DNA from 2 places in the Stappia quadratibracata genome. Region 2 is predicted to be linked to the other one. Evidence: predicted binding sites of a transcription regulator. Region 2 holds the regulator's gene; the other holds the start of a gene.
What was found. The regulator LexA, encoded in region 2, represses DNA repair genes until DNA is damaged. The targets are predictions, from matches to a motif close to TGTTCNNNNTGTGTTCNG.

Region 1 (7,295 bases), 1.5 Mb from region 2:
CGTCGTCTCGGCGATCTCACGCGCCGAAGGATCGACGGTGACATAGGTATCGGTGAAGAAGGTCGCGCCGTTCGAGTTGATCAGGAGCGACAGCGCCGAGAAGTCCTGCACACCCGGCGCATTGCCGATGATGCCGCGCACGTCGGCAAGGTGCTTGGAATAGCGCCCTTCCAGACCGCAGATCAGCGCGTCCGCCTCGCCCCGGTGCAGGGCCAGCGCGCCGATCACAGTGGTGTTCGAGCGCACCATGGTGCGGGCCGCCTCCGGCGTCACGCCGCGCCGGCCGACCAGCGAGAACAGCGTGTCGACATAGTCGCGGTAGCGGGGATCGTCTTCCGGGTTGATACATTCGATATCGCGACCCGGACGGATCTTGAGGCCGAAGCGCTCGCAGCGGCTCTCGATCACCGAGGGACGGCCGATCAGGATCGGGCGTGCCAGCCGGTCTTCCAGCAGCACCTGCGCCGCGCGCAGCACGCGCTCGTCCTCGCCGTTGGAATAGATGATCCGCGTCTCGCTGGAGCGGGCGGCGGCAATGATCGGCTTCATGATCATGCCGGAGCGGAAGACGAAGCGGTTCAGCCGGTCGTGATAGGCGTCGAAGTCGTCGATCGGCCGCATCGCGACGCCGGTCTCCATCGCCGCGCGGGCAACGGCCGGGGCGATGCGCAGGATCAGGCGCTGGTCGAACGGCGAGGGGATCAGGTATTTCGGGCCGAAGGTCTCGGTCACGCCGCCATAGGCGCGCGCCGCCACTTCCGAGGGCTCCTCGCGCGCCAGCTCCGCGATGGCGGTCACGGCGGCGAGCTTCATCTCCTCGTTGATCGTGGTCGCACCCACGTCCAGCGCGCCACGGAAGATGTAGGGGAAGCACAGAACGTTGTTCACCTGGTTCGGATAATCCGACCGCCCGGTGCACATCATCACGTCGTCGCGCACGGCGAGTGCCGCTTCCGGCATGATCTCCGGCTTGGGGTTGGCCAGCGCCATGATCAGCGGCTTCTCCGCCATCGCCGCGACCATCTCCGGCTTCAGCACGCCGGCGGCCGAAAGGCCGAGGAAGACGTCCGCGCCGGGAATGACCTCGGCCAGCGTGCGTGCATCGGTCTCCTGGGCGAAGATCGACTTCCACTCGTCCATCAGGGTCTCGCGGCCCTTGTAGACGACGCCTTCGATGTCGCTGACGAAGATGTTCTCCCGCGAGGCGCCGAGGGCGACCAGGAGGTTGAGGCAGGCGAGCGCGGCCGCGCCCGCGCCGGAGGCGACGATCTTCACCGACGCGATGTCCTTGCCGGCCAGTTCCAGCGCGTTCTTCACCGCGGCGGCGACGATGATCGCCGTGCCGTGCTGGTCGTCATGGAAGACGGGAATGTTCATCCGCTCGCGCAGCGCGCGCTCGATCATGAAGCATTCGGGGGCCTTGATGTCCTCCAGGTTGATGCCGCCGAAGGTCGGCTCGAGCACGGCGACCGCATCGACGAACTTGTCGACGTCGAGCTCGTCCACCTCGATGTCGAAGACATCGATGCCGGCAAACTTCTTGAAGAGGACCGCCTTGCCTTCCATCACAGGCTTGGATGCGAGCGGGCCGATATTGCCGAGCCCGAGCACAGCCGTGCCGTTGGAAACGACGCCGACAAGGTTCGCGCGCGCGGTGTATTCGGCAGCAAGCGAGGGATCGCGGGCGATCTCGAGACAGGGAGCTGCGACGCCGGGCGAATAGGCGAGCGCCAGATCGCGCTGGTTGCCGAGCGGCTTGGTCGCCTGGATCTCCAGCTTACCCGGGCGCGGATGCCGGTGGTAATAGAGCGCGGCCTCATCCAGATCGTTGACGGGCGTATTGTCTGTTTTTTTCTCGGTCATCGCGATCCACTACTCGATGCTGGCTGGCGGCAGGGCTGTCGGCACATCCGGGACGGCGCGGTCACCGGCTGTTCGTGTCCGTCCTGTCGACAGCGCGGTAAACCGGCGCGACCAGGACGAGAATGCGAATCAGCAGGTACAGGACCAGCGCGTTCAGGCAATGCCATACGAAATGCGTCCCCAAAGGGAAAGACGGGCAAAATGGGATATCACTCGTTCTGAAAGCAAGCGAAATAACGAAGATCGCCCCGGTCAGCGCCAGCGGTGCGCTGGCGGGCGGGCAGCGCCGCGCCGCAACCGCGGCCACGGCGAAAATGGCGAGCGCGGCCGGCGCATAGCCGGCAGAGGATCCCAGCACTCCCGACAGGAGCGGCGCCACGCCGTAGCTGGCTGCAAGAAAGCCGAGCGTCAGGCCGATCGACCAGGCAAGCCCGAGCCGCAGGATCCGCCGCATCGCCAGGAAGAAATAGGCGTAGATGAACACCGCGATCGGCAGCACGTCGGCCAGTGCCGCCCAGCGGGTGGCGACGGTGTGGAACAGGAACGAGCCGATGCCGACGCAGGCCACCACCACGATCAGGAACAAGGTGCCGCCATCGCCCGCCGCCTGCCGGCACCACAGCATCCAGGCGGCGACGGCCGCGAGCAGGAAGGCGCCGTTCGTGATGGCGTTGACCGGCTCGGACCAGAACTCCGGTCCCAGCCGTTCGCAATAGGCATCGATCGGTGTCGTCCAGTCCATCGTCCGCTCCCTGCCCCCTCGCCCGCCTGTCGTCCATGGCTGGCGCCCGAGTGTGACCCGCCCTATCCTCTCGGGCAAATGCTACCCGCCGTCAGGCCCCAACCGTCAGGCCCCAAGAGGATCAGCACGCCGATGCATCGCATTGATGACAGCCGCCCCTTCGTTCCGCTCAACATTGCCGTCCTCACCGTGTCGGACACCCGCTCGCTGGAGGAGGACCGCTCCGGTGGCACGCTGGTCGCCCGGCTGCAGGAGGCCGGCCACCGCCTTGCCGACCGCGCCATCGTCACCGACGACGTGGAAAAGATCCGGGCGGTGGTAAAGGCCTGGACCACCTCGCCGGATGTCGATGTGGTGATCACCACCGGTGGCACCGGCTTCACCGGACGCGATGTCACGCCGGAGGCCATCGAGCCGCTGTTCGAGAAGAAGATGGACGGCTTTTCCGAGGTCTTCCACCGGATCTCCTACGACAAGATCGGCACCTCGACGATCCAGTCGCGCGCGACCGGCGGCGTCATCGCCGCGACCTATGTCTTCGTCCTCCCCGGCTCCCCCGGCGCCTGCAAGGATGCCTGGGACGGCATTCTCAAGTGGCAGCTCGACTACCGGCACATGCCCTGCAACTTCGTGGAGATCATGCCCCGGCTCGACGAGCACCTGAAGCGCGGCAAGCTGCGCGAGGCGTGACGCGTCCGAAATCCTCCCCCTCACCTTCACGGATGCGTGATTGCCGCTTTCCGCCATGCCGGCGGGGCCTAAGTGCCGCAGCGGAGCTTTGTTGATCCCAACGGGAGGGTTTCAGGACATGATCGAACTCAGTCTCAACCGCAGGACGCTTCTGACCGGCGCCGCCGTCGGCGCTCTCGCCGCGCCGGCCATCGTTTCCGGCGCGGCGCGGGTGCGGGCGGAAGCGCCGATGCTCGGCACCGCCACCCCGAGCTTCAACCGCATCAAGTTCGGCGACTTCGAGATCACCACCATTCTCGACGCCGCGCGCGCGATGGACGGGCCGCACCCGATCTTCGGCGAGAACCAGGAGGCCGGAGCGGTCTCCGAGCTTCTGGAGGCCAACAACCTGCCGTCCGAGAAGATGGTCAACGGCTTCACGCCGGTGCTCGTCAACACCGGGTCCCAGCTCGTCCTCTTCGACACGGGCCTTGGCGGCGATGCCGGCACGCTGGCGAGCCAGCTGTCCGCCGCCGGCTACACGCCCGACCAGGTGGATATCGTGGTGCTGACCCACATGCACCCGGACCATATCGGCGGCCTGATGAGCGGCGGCGCGCCGACCTATCCGAACGCCCGCTATGTCGCCGGCCAGGCCGAGTACGACTTCTGGTCGGCCGAGGAGCGCATGTCCGGCCCGACAGAGCGCGTCGCCACGCTTGTGCGCTCCAACGTGACGCCGCTGGCCGAGAAGATGACCTTCATCGGCGACGGCGGCGAGGTGGTCTCGGGCATCACCGGCATCGACACGTCCGGCCACACGCCGGGCCACATGTCGTTCCACGTGGAGAGCGGCGGCAAGCGGCTGCTGATCTGGGGCGATGTCGCCAACCACTTCGTCGCCTCGATCCAGCGGCCGGACTGGCATGTCCGCTTCGACATGGACAAGGAGAAGGCGGCGGCGACCCGCAAGCGCATCTTCGACATGGTGGCGACCGACAAGGTGCCGGTGACGGGCTATCACATGCCCTTCCCGGCCCTCGGCTACATCCAGGCGGCCGGCGAAAGCTATCGCTGGACCCCGGCGGCCTATCAGTTCGCGCTTTAGGAGATTCGGTTTTCCGGCATTGCGCCGGCGCACCACCTGCAGCCCCGGAGCATCTCCGGGGCTGTTTCATTTGGTTCAGCCCCTGTCTTTTTTACCTATGAATATCCAGCAACGCGCCCGAACCCCGCAGTTTTCCTGAAGTCACCAGGTTTCACAATCCGGACACATCTTTGTTACGCCATTGTTTCTCCCCGAAAAGACCCCTTGAACAACGCGGACGAGCCCAGATGGGACGCCACCTTTTCTCTCGTGGACGGCACGACGCCCCCACCGGTACACACAGACCCAGACCTGCGGTACCGAATACAGGCTCACATGGAGGCCAACACCATGAAGAGAACGATCATCGCCCTTGCGGCTCTCACCTTTGCCGGCTCCGCTTTCGCTCAGGACACGTCCTTCGCGACCGCCGACGCCGACCAGAGCGGCGACCTGACCTTCACCGAAGTGACCGCCGTGCTGCCGAACGTCACCGAGGAGGCCTTCACCGCCGCCGACACCGACGGCAACGGTACGCTCTCCGAGGCCGAGTACACGGCCCTGCTCCAGAGCAGCGGCGGCTAATCAGCCACTGCTACCTGCCCGATCGCCTCGTGTCCCCCTCGGACACGGGGCGATCTGCATTTTGCCGCCGCCTTCCCTCTCCCTGCTTGCCCGCTTCCCTCGGCCATTTGTTCCTGTTATGTTCCGATCATAGTTCAGCAGGAACATCCGGGCAGTCCCATGGCCATTCCGGCACACACGCGCACCACCGAAAACGATCCGCCTGAAGCGTCCGAGGAGACGCTGTCGGCCAGCGTCAATGCCCATCGCGGACGCGGCCGGGCCGCCGGTCTCAACATGGCCGGCCGCTACGAGAAAGAGAGCCGTGACAGTTTCGACGACGGCTGGGGCACGCTGGACGATCTTCCCCCGCTCAAGACCCATGTGCAGGAAGAGCGCGCGCGAACCATCATCACGCGCAACGAATCGCCCGACATTTCCTTCGACCGCTCGATCAATCCCTATCGCGGCTGCGAGCATGGCTGCATCTACTGCTTTGCCCGTCCCAGCCACGCCTATATCGGCCTGTCGCCCGGCCTCGACTTCGAGACGCGCCTGACGGTGAAACCCAATGCGGCCGAGTTGCTGGAGCGCGAGCTGTCGAGCCCGAACTACAGCCCGCGCACCATCGCCATCGGAACCAACACCGATCCCTATCAGCCGATCGAGCGAGAGCGGAAGCTGATGCGCGAGATCCTGTCGGTGCTCGACCGGTGCAATCATCCGGTCGGCATCGTCACCAAGTCGGCCCTGGTCCTGCGCGACCTCGACATTCTGGCCCCGATGGCCGAGCGCGGGCTGGTGCGCGTGGCCCTGTCGGTGACGACGCTGGACCGAAAGCTCGCCCGTACCATGGAGCCCCGCGCGGCAACGCCCGCCAAGCGGATGGAGGCGATCCGCGGCCTGTCGCAGGTCGGCATCCCGACCTCGGTGATGATCGCGCCGGTGATCCCGGCGCTCACCGATTCGGAGATGGAGCGGATCCTGGAAGCGGCCTGCGAGAACGGCGCGACGGGCGCCGGCTACATTTTGCTTCGGCTGCCCATCGAGGTCAGCCCGTTGTTCCGGGACTGGCTGCTGCGGCATCGGCCGGACAGCTTCCGCCATGTCATGAACCTCATCCGCTCCATGCGCGGGGGCAAGGATTACGATGCCCAGTGGGGCAAGCGGATGCGCGGCGACGGGCCTTATGCCAAGCAGCTCGCCAACCGCTTCGCGCTGGCCAGCAAGCGGCTCGGCCTCAACCGCAGCCGCAAGACCCTGAGCACGGACCTGTTCATTCCCCCGACCGCCGGCGGCGTCCAGTTGCAGCTGTTTTGACCTCATAACCGCCGCACCCGGTGGATTTCGCAAAGATAGCGGTTGCGTGCGTGCCGGCTTGGCGGAACCTTGGGCACCATGCGCCTTTCGCTTTCCACCGCCCTTGAGCTGGCCCTTCCGGCCGATCTCGACCCTTCTGCCGAGCGCAAGCTGTCGCGCCGGTTCGAGGGCCGGCTCGCCGGCATCGACGAGGCCGGACGGGGTCCGTGGTCCGGTCCCGTCGCCGTCGCCGCCGTCATTCTCGACCATCAGGCGGTGCCGGACGGGCTTGCCGATTCCAAGAAGCTCACCGAGGCGCGCCGCGAGCAGCTTTATGAGGAAATCCTCGAGACCTCCCACGTCGCGGTGGCGCTCGCCTCGCCGCGCGAGATCGATGCGCGCAATATCCGTGCGGCGACCCTGCGCGCCATGGCCCGCGCTGCAAACGCCCTGCCGCTCGCCCCGCTTGCCTGCCTGATCGACGGGCGCGACGTGCCCCCGGACCTACCCTGCCCCGGACAGGCCGCGATCAAGGGCGACGGGCGCCTTCTGTGCATTGCCGCGGCCTCCATCGTCGCCAAGGTGACACGCGACCGGCTGATGACCCGCATGGACGGCGTCTTTCCCGGCTACGGCTTTGCCGGGCACAAGGGCTATGGCACGGCCCGCCACGCCGCCGCGCTTGCCGAGATCGGTGCCTGTCCGCTGCACCGTCGCAGCTTCCGCCCGGTCGCCGTGGCCCTCGGCCTGCGCGACGACTAGGCGGGGCGGAGATGCCGGAAGAGGGCAGAGCGCAGGAGCGGCGGAAACGATCCTCCGGACATGAACCCCAAGCGCAGGATGTCATCCCGGTTTCGGCGAAGCCGAAGACCGGGAACCAGTAACCCCGAAAGGTAACGGCTCAGGCCCTAGCGCTGCCGCCAGACAGCCGGAGACGGCTGGCTTGGCGCCACCATCCGCTTCGGCGGATACTGGATACCCGCCTTCGCAGGTATGACAGCCGAGGATGTGGTGACCGCCTCCCGCCTCACACCTGCCGAGGGTGCCAATGGCTCCCGGCTCTCCGGCTTC
Region 2 (7,295 bases):
GGCTCTGGCGCTGGTGCTGTCGGGACTTTTCGCCGGGGCATTGCGCACCGCACTTGTTGCCGCCCCGGTGATCGATCGGGCGCGGAGCGTGACACTGACCGGCTTTGCGGAGGAGGTCGAGCGCACCGACCGCGGCACGCGGTTGCTGCTGCGCGTTGCGGGGATAGAGCGGCTGCCAGCGTCAGCAATGCCTTATCGGGTCCGCGTGTCGCTGCGCGGCGACCCCGAAGGCGAGAGGATCTCTGTCGGCGAGGCTGTACGGCTGCGCGCGAGGCTGATGCCGCCGTCGGCTGCCGTGATGCCCCGCGGCTACGACTTCGCCTTTCGTGCCTTCTTCGACGGCATCGGCGCCACCGGTTTTGCCTTCGGCGCGCCGAGCCGCATTGATCTCGGTCCCGCACCGCTGTCGCTACGGCTGAAAGCCGGGATCGCCAGTCTGCGTCAGGCGATTGCCGCGCGGATCATCGCCGCGCTCGGCGAGACGACGGCCGCCGCGCTTGCCATTGCGCTGATCACCGGCGACCGCTCTCTGATCCCAGAGCAGGTGACGGAGGCGCTGAGGACCGCCGGCCTTGCGCATATCCTGGCGATTTCCGGCCTGCATATGGCGCTGTTCGCCGGCTCGGTGTTCTTCGTCGTGCGGGCGCTTCTGGCGCTGTTCCCGCATCTGGTGCATGAGCGGCGGATCGATGCCTGGGCCGCCGTTGCGGCGATGTCGGCCGCCGTCTTCTATCTCGGCATTTCCGGTGCCTCCATCGCAACGCAGCGCGCCTTCCTGATGATCGTTCTGGTGTTTTCGGGGCGCATCTTCTCGCGGCGGGCCCTGACGCTGCGCAATGTCGCGATTGCCGTCCTGCTGATCCTTGCGATGCTGCCGGAGGCGTTGCTCGATCCCGGTTTCCAGATGTCCTTCGCCGCCGTGATCGCCCTGATCGCCGCCTATGAGGAAATAACCCGGCGGCGCGCCGCGCGCGAGCGCCAGGGGCCGATGGCGCCGCCGGGTCGTGGGGGGCTGCTGCAGGCCGCGACATCGGGCGCTGCGGGCTGGTTCTGGGGGCTTCTCCTGACCTCGCTGATCGCGGGCCTGGCGACGGGGGCCATCGGCGCCTATCACTTCCACCGAATCTCGCCGCTCGGTACGCTCGGCAACCTGCTGGCAATGCCGGTGGTGACACTCGTGGTCATGCCGTTCGCGGTGCTGGCGCTGGCCCTGCTGCCCTTCGGGCTGGAGGCCTTGCCGCTCGCGGCGATGGGCGCTGGCATCGATCTCGTGGTGGCGATGGCGACCTGGGTCAGCAACCTGACGCCGGAGGACGGGGTGATCGGCGCGCCCTCGCTTGGCGGCACGCTACTGGTGGTGGCGGCAGGGCTTGTCGCCTGCCTTGCGCCGCGGGGATATCGCCCAGTCGCCCTGCTGCCGCTTGCCGCCTCCGTCCTGCTTTATGCCCTGCATCGGCAGCCGGACATGCTGATCTCGGCCACCGGCACGACCATTGCCGTGCGCGATGCGGCCGGGGCCTTGCGCGTTTCATCGCGCCCGAGCGGGTTCCTGCCGGAGGTCTGGTTGCGGGCGGAAGGCATCAGTGTGCAGCACCACGGGAACCGGCGGATCGCGGCCGGCGACCTTCGCTGCGACAAGCTGGCCTGTCTAGTGCGCGCGCATGGTCCGCCGGGGGCGGGTGCCCGGCACGGTGCCTCCGCAAATGCACCGCCGGGACCGGTGGCAGGACCGGGGCCGGGGCCCTTTGCAGCGGGGCAAGGCCCGCCTGCGCTGCTGGTCTCGCTGGTGCGCGACAGCGCCGCCTTCGAAGAGGATTGCCGCAAGGCCGACATCATCGTCTCGGCGCTGATTGCCCCGCCCGATTGCCGGGCAAGGCAGGTGTTCGACGGGGCGCGGCTTGCCCGCGACGGCGCCGTTGCGCTCTATTTCAGTGCGCCGGCCGCCTCGGCCGCATCTCGATCAGCGCTCGCGCAAGCGTCATCGGCTTGGCAGTCGCCATCAGGCACAGGCGATGCTCTCGCTGTTGCCGTGGTCCCCAGCTACGGGCGTCGCCGACCCTGGACGCCGAAATGACCCGCCTGCCAGGAGCCCCGTCCGGCGCGCGGCCTCAATAGCGACGGAACAGCGAGACGAGCTTGCCCTGGATGCGCACGCGTCCCGGACCGAAGATGCGGGTTTCGTAGGCCGGGTTTGCGGCCTCCAGCGCAACGGACGCGCCCTTCTTGCGCAGGCGCTTCAACGTCGCTTCCTCGTCGTCGATCAGGGCGACGACGATGTCGCCGCTGTCGGCGCTGTCGGAACGGCGGATCACCACGGTGTCGCCGTCGAGAATGCCGGCCTCGATCATGGAATCGCCGCGCACTTCCAGCGCGTAGTGCTCGCCGTTGCCGAGCAGGTCGGCCGGCATGGCGATGGTGTGGCTGTGGGACTGGATCGCCTCGATCGGTACGCCGGCGGCAATGCGGCCCATGACCGGGATCTCGACGCTGTCATTGGCCGCGGGCGGTGGGGCTGGGGCTGTTTCCACCGGCGGCGTCTTGCCGAGAGATCCTTCGATGACGGAGGGCGAGAAGCCCTGGCCGCGCTGCGAGGCAAGGCCGAGCGCAACCGATTCCGGCAGCTTGACGATCTCCAGCGCCCGGGCGCGGTTCGGCAGGCGGCGAATGAACCCGCGCTCTTCCAGCGCGGTGATCAGCCGGTGGATGCCGGACTTGGACCGCAGATCGAGCGCGTCCTTCATCTCGTCGAACGAGGGAGGAACACCGGTTTCCTTCAGCCGTTCGTGGATGAACAGGAGCAATTCGTGCTGCTTGCGCGTCAACATGCGCTTGGGTCCCCCGCTCTGGCACGCAAGGCCTGGCCGATATCGGCCGGCTGCTGCCGATCGCTGCCTGCGACTCAGGCTATGTACAAATCATGAACATAGTCTAACCGTTCCTGCCTTGTTCCACAATGCCCATAGGGAACGAAACGGGAAGCGGTAGGGCGCGGGGTCGGCTCAGCCCTGCGGCAGGCGCAGGACCGGCACCGGCGTGCCGGCGGGCAGGGGGGGCGCATGGGGCGGGCGCACCACCAGCGCATCGGCGCGGGTGAGCGTTGCCAGCATGGAGGAGTCCTGCCGCTCGAACGGGGCGACACGCTCCGTGCCGTCGTCCTGGCGCAGGATGCGCGCCCGCAGATAGTCCTCGCGCTGGTCATTGCCGCCGATATCGGCGGTCAGCGGCAGCAGTTCGGCATCGCGCCGGCGCGGCGGGCGGCCGAGCAGGGCGTCGATCAGCGGACGCAGGAAGAGAACGCCGCAGACGAGGCTTGAGACCGGATTGCCCGGCAGGCCGAGCACGCGCATGCCCTCGATGCGGCCGGCCATCAGCGGCTTGCCCGGCCGCATGGCGATGCGCCAGAAGCCGAGTTCCATGCCTGAGGCGGCAAGCACTTCCTGCACCAGATCGTGGTCGCCGACGGAGGCCCCGCCAAGCGTGACGAGGATGTCGGCTCCGACGGCTCGCGCCTCGGCGATCTTCTCCGCGATATGCTCGCGCCGGTCGGAGGCGATGCCGAGCTGCAGCGGCTCGCCGCCGCAATCCTCGACCAGGGCGGCAATGCCCGCATGGTTGGAGGCGATGATCTGGTCGGGCCCCGGCTGCTCCCCCGGTTCGACCAGTTCGTCGCCCGTCGCCAGGATCGCCACCTTCGGTCGGCGGCGCAGCTCAAGCACGGGATGGTTCATGGCGGCCGCCAGCGCAAGGCGGCGATAGTCGAGCCGCGTACCGGCGCTCAGCAGCGTTTCGCCAACCTTGAAATCAAGCCCGGCGGGGCGCACGAAACGGCCGAGCGGTGCGCTTTCCAGCGCGGTGACGCGCTCGCCGTCGCGCTCGGCGTTTTCCTGGATCAGGATCGTGTCGCTGCCTTCGGGAAGCGGTGCGCCGGTGAAGATGCGCACGGTCTCGCCCGCTCCGATGGTGCCGGAGAAGGCGCGGCCCGCGGGGGCTTCGCCGATCAGCTTGAGCACGGCCGGAACGGTGGCGATATCGGCCGCGCGCACGGCATAGCCGTCCATGGCGGAGGCGGCGAAGGGCGGCTGGGTGCGGGTCGCGGCAAGGTCGGCAGCCAGCACGCGGCCATTGGCCAGTGCGAGCGGCACGGTCTCGGAGCCGAGCGGCTCGACGTCGCCGAGAAGTCGCGACAGGGCTTCGTCGACCGAGATCAGCGCCATGTCAGCAGTGCCTCATGTCAGTTGGCCTTGTGTCAGGCGGGGTTCGTTTCGCTCGCCGCGGTCCAGTCGCCGGACTTGCCGCCGGACTTGGCAAGGACGCGGATGCCGCCGATGGTCATGCCGCGGTCGACGGCCTTGGCCATGTCGTAGATCGTCAGGCAGGTGACCGAGCAGGCGGTCAGCGCCTCCATCTCGACGCCGGTCTGGCCCGAAACGCGGGCCATCGCGGTGACGCGCAGGCCCGGGAGCGCCTCGTCCGGCACGATGTCGACGGCGACCTTGGACAGCAGCAGGGGATGGCAGAGCGGCACCAGCTCGTGGGTGCGCTTGGCGGCCATGATGCCGGCGATGCGGGCGGTGGCGATGACGTCGCCCTTCTTGGCCGAACCGGACAGGATCAGCGCCAGCGTTTCCGGCTTCATGCGCACATGGCCTTCGGCCTGCGCCTCGCGGGAGGTGACCTCCTTGGTCGAGACGTCGACCATGTTGGCCGCGCCGCTCTCGTCCAGATGGGTCAAGCGCGGGGAAGCGTCTCCAGAAGATGTGCCAGCCATGTCCTACTCCGCCGCAAGTCCGGGACGCGCCAGCAGCGCGCGCGTTGCGCCGGCCACATCGTCCTGGCGCATCAGGCTCTCGCCGATCAGGAAGGTGGAGATGCCGCAGCGTTCCATCCGGGCAAGGTCCTGCGGGGTGAACAGGCCGGATTCGCCGACGACGAGACGGTCGTCCGGGATCAGTCCGGCCAGCGTCTCGCTGGTTTCCAGCCGCGTTTCGAATGTCTTCAGGTTGCGGTTGTTGATGCCGATCATCGGCGAGGTGAGGCGCAGCGCGCGCTCCAGCTCGTCCGCGTCGTGCACCTCGACCAGCACGTCCATGCCGAGGCCGAAGGCGGTCGCCTCCAGATCGGCGGCCAGCGCGTCGTCGACGGCGGCCATGATGATCAGGATGCAGTCGGCGCCCCAGGCGCGGGCCTCGAACACCTGATAGGTGTCGTAGAGGAAATCCTTGCGCAGGGCCGGAAGCGCGGTGGCTGCACGCGCCGCGACCAGGAACTCCGGCGCGCCCTGGAAGGACGGGGTGTCAGTCAGTACGGAGAGGCAGGCGGCGCCGCCGGCCTCATAGGCGCGGGCCAGCGCCGGCGGATCGAAGTCGGCGCGGATCAGGCCCTTGGACGGGCTTGCCTTCTTGATCTCGGCGATCAGGCCGAACTCGCCGGCGTCCTTGCGGGCGCGCAGCGCGTTCAGGAAGCCGCGCGGGGCGTCGGATTCGGCGGCGCGCCGCTCGATCTCGGCCTGCGGCACGGCGGCCTTGGCGGCGGCGATCTCCTCGCGCTTGTAGGCGCCGATCTTTTCCAGGATGTCAGCCATCGCCGCGCACCTCGTTCGACACCTCGACGAGACGCGACAGGCGCGCCAGCGCATTGCCGCTGTCGATGGCATTCGCGGCCATCGCGACGCCCTCGGCAAGGCTCGGTGCGCGGCCGGCGACCACCAGCGTCGCGCCGGCATTCATCAGCACCGTGTCGCGATAGGCGGACTTTTCGCCCTCCAGCACGGCCTTGAGCGCGACGGCGTTTTCCGGCGCCTCGCCGCCCTTCAGGTCGGCGGGGTCGTGGAACGCAAGGCCGACATCCTTCGGCGAGATCTCGAACAGGCGGATCTCGCCGTTCTCCAGCGCGGCAACGCTGGTCGGGCCGGTCGTGGTGATTTCGTCGAGCCCGTCGGAGCCGTGCACCACCCAGGCCGATTCCGAACCGAGCGCGGCAAGCACGCGGGCGATCGGCTCGACCCATTGCGGGGCGAAGACGCCGACCATCTGACGCTTGACGCCGGCCGGGTTGGACAGCGGGCCGAGCAGGTTGAAGATCGTGCGGGTGCCGAGCTCGGTGCGCGCCGGACCGACATGCTTCATCGCCGAATGATGGTTCGGCGCGAACATGAAGCCGAGGCCCGCCTCGCGGATGCAGCGGGAGATCTGCGCCGGGCTGATGTCGATGTCGACGCCGAGCGCGGCCAGCACGTCGGCTGCGCCCGACTTGGACGACAGCGAACGGTTGCCGTGCTTGGCGACATGGACGCCGCAGCCGGCGACCACGAAGGCCGAGCAGGTGGAGATGTTGTAGCTGCCGGAGGCATCGCCGCCGGTGCCCACCACGTCGACCGCATCGGCCGGAGCGGAGACCGGAACCATCTTGGAGCGCATGGTGGCGACGGCGCCGGCGATCTCGTCGACGGTCTCGCCGCGCACCCGCAGCGCCATCAGGAAGCCGCCGATCTGCGCAGGGGTCGCCGCGCCCGACATGATGATGTCGAAGGCGGACTGGGCTTCTGCGCGCGACAGGGCGTGCCCGTCGGCGGCCTTTGCGATCAGGCTCTTGAGGTTGCTCATATCAACGTCCTCCCGAAAGGGACCCGGGGCGGCATCAGCTGCCGCCCTGGCCGAGCACCCGGTTGATGTTGGCCTGGTTGACGCTGACGCCGAGCCGCGCCTCGCGCTCACCGACATACTGACCGATGATCGAGTTCTGCAGAGCCTCGGCCAGCCGCTGGTCGAGCGCGGCGATCTCGCCGGCCTCGCGGAAGAAGGCCGGAGCCGAGGCGCCCGTCACGCGGAAGACCAGGCGACGGTCGCCCTCGCGCGCGGCGCTGCCGAGCGTGCCGACCGGGCCGGAGAAGACGGCCGGGATGGCGGAGGCGGGCAGGGGGCCATTGGCGCCATTGCGCTTGATGCCGCTGGCCGAGGCAACCGTCAGGCCACGCTCGGTCGCCACGTCCTGCAGCGACTTGCCGCCGCGGACCTCTTCCACGATGGAGGAGGCAAGGGCGTCGAGACGCTCGGTGCGCTGCTGCGCGGTCCAGGCGTCGACGACCTGCTGGCGTACTTCGTCCAGCGTGCGGTCGCGGGCCGGAACGACTTCGCGCACCTCGAACCACAGGAACCCGTCGCGGCCGAGCTGCAGCATATCGGCCTCGATGCCGACATCGCTCTCGAAGACGTCGGAGATCAGGTCGTTGGCGTCCGGCAGCTCAACCGCGTTGCCGGCCTCGTCCTTGCCGGCGCTGTCGAAGGCGGCCGGCGTGT

Region 1: the regulator LexA is predicted to act here: its motif matches at 5,055-5,072, upstream of H7H34_RS04355 (PA0069 family radical SAM protein).

What each region holds. Positions count from the first base shown of each region.
Region 1 covers NZ_JACMIA010000001.1:954,139-961,433, reverse strand. Annotated here, with positions in the region: gene H7H34_RS04380 (NADP-dependent malic enzyme) at 1-1,863, opposite strand, end outside; gene H7H34_RS04375 (ceramidase domain-containing protein) at 1,925-2,605, opposite strand; gene moaB (molybdenum cofactor biosynthesis protein B) at 2,738-3,295, shown strand; gene H7H34_RS04365 (MBL fold metallo-hydrolase) at 3,414-4,382, shown strand; gene H7H34_RS04360 (EF-hand domain-containing protein) at 4,713-4,946, shown strand; gene H7H34_RS04355 (PA0069 family radical SAM protein) at 5,076-6,245, shown strand; gene H7H34_RS04350 (ribonuclease HII) at 6,324-6,986, shown strand.
Region 2 covers NZ_JACMIA010000001.1:2,465,545-2,472,839, reverse strand. Annotated here, with positions in the region: gene H7H34_RS10860 (ComEC/Rec2 family competence protein) at 1-2,074, shown strand, start outside; gene lexA (transcriptional repressor LexA) at 2,109-2,825, opposite strand; gene H7H34_RS10850 (molybdopterin molybdotransferase MoeA) at 3,000-4,214, opposite strand; gene moaC (cyclic pyranopterin monophosphate synthase MoaC) at 4,247-4,768, opposite strand; gene trpC (indole-3-glycerol phosphate synthase TrpC) at 4,772-5,581, opposite strand; gene trpD (anthranilate phosphoribosyltransferase) at 5,574-6,602, opposite strand; gene H7H34_RS10830 (peptidylprolyl isomerase) at 6,637-7,295, opposite strand, start outside.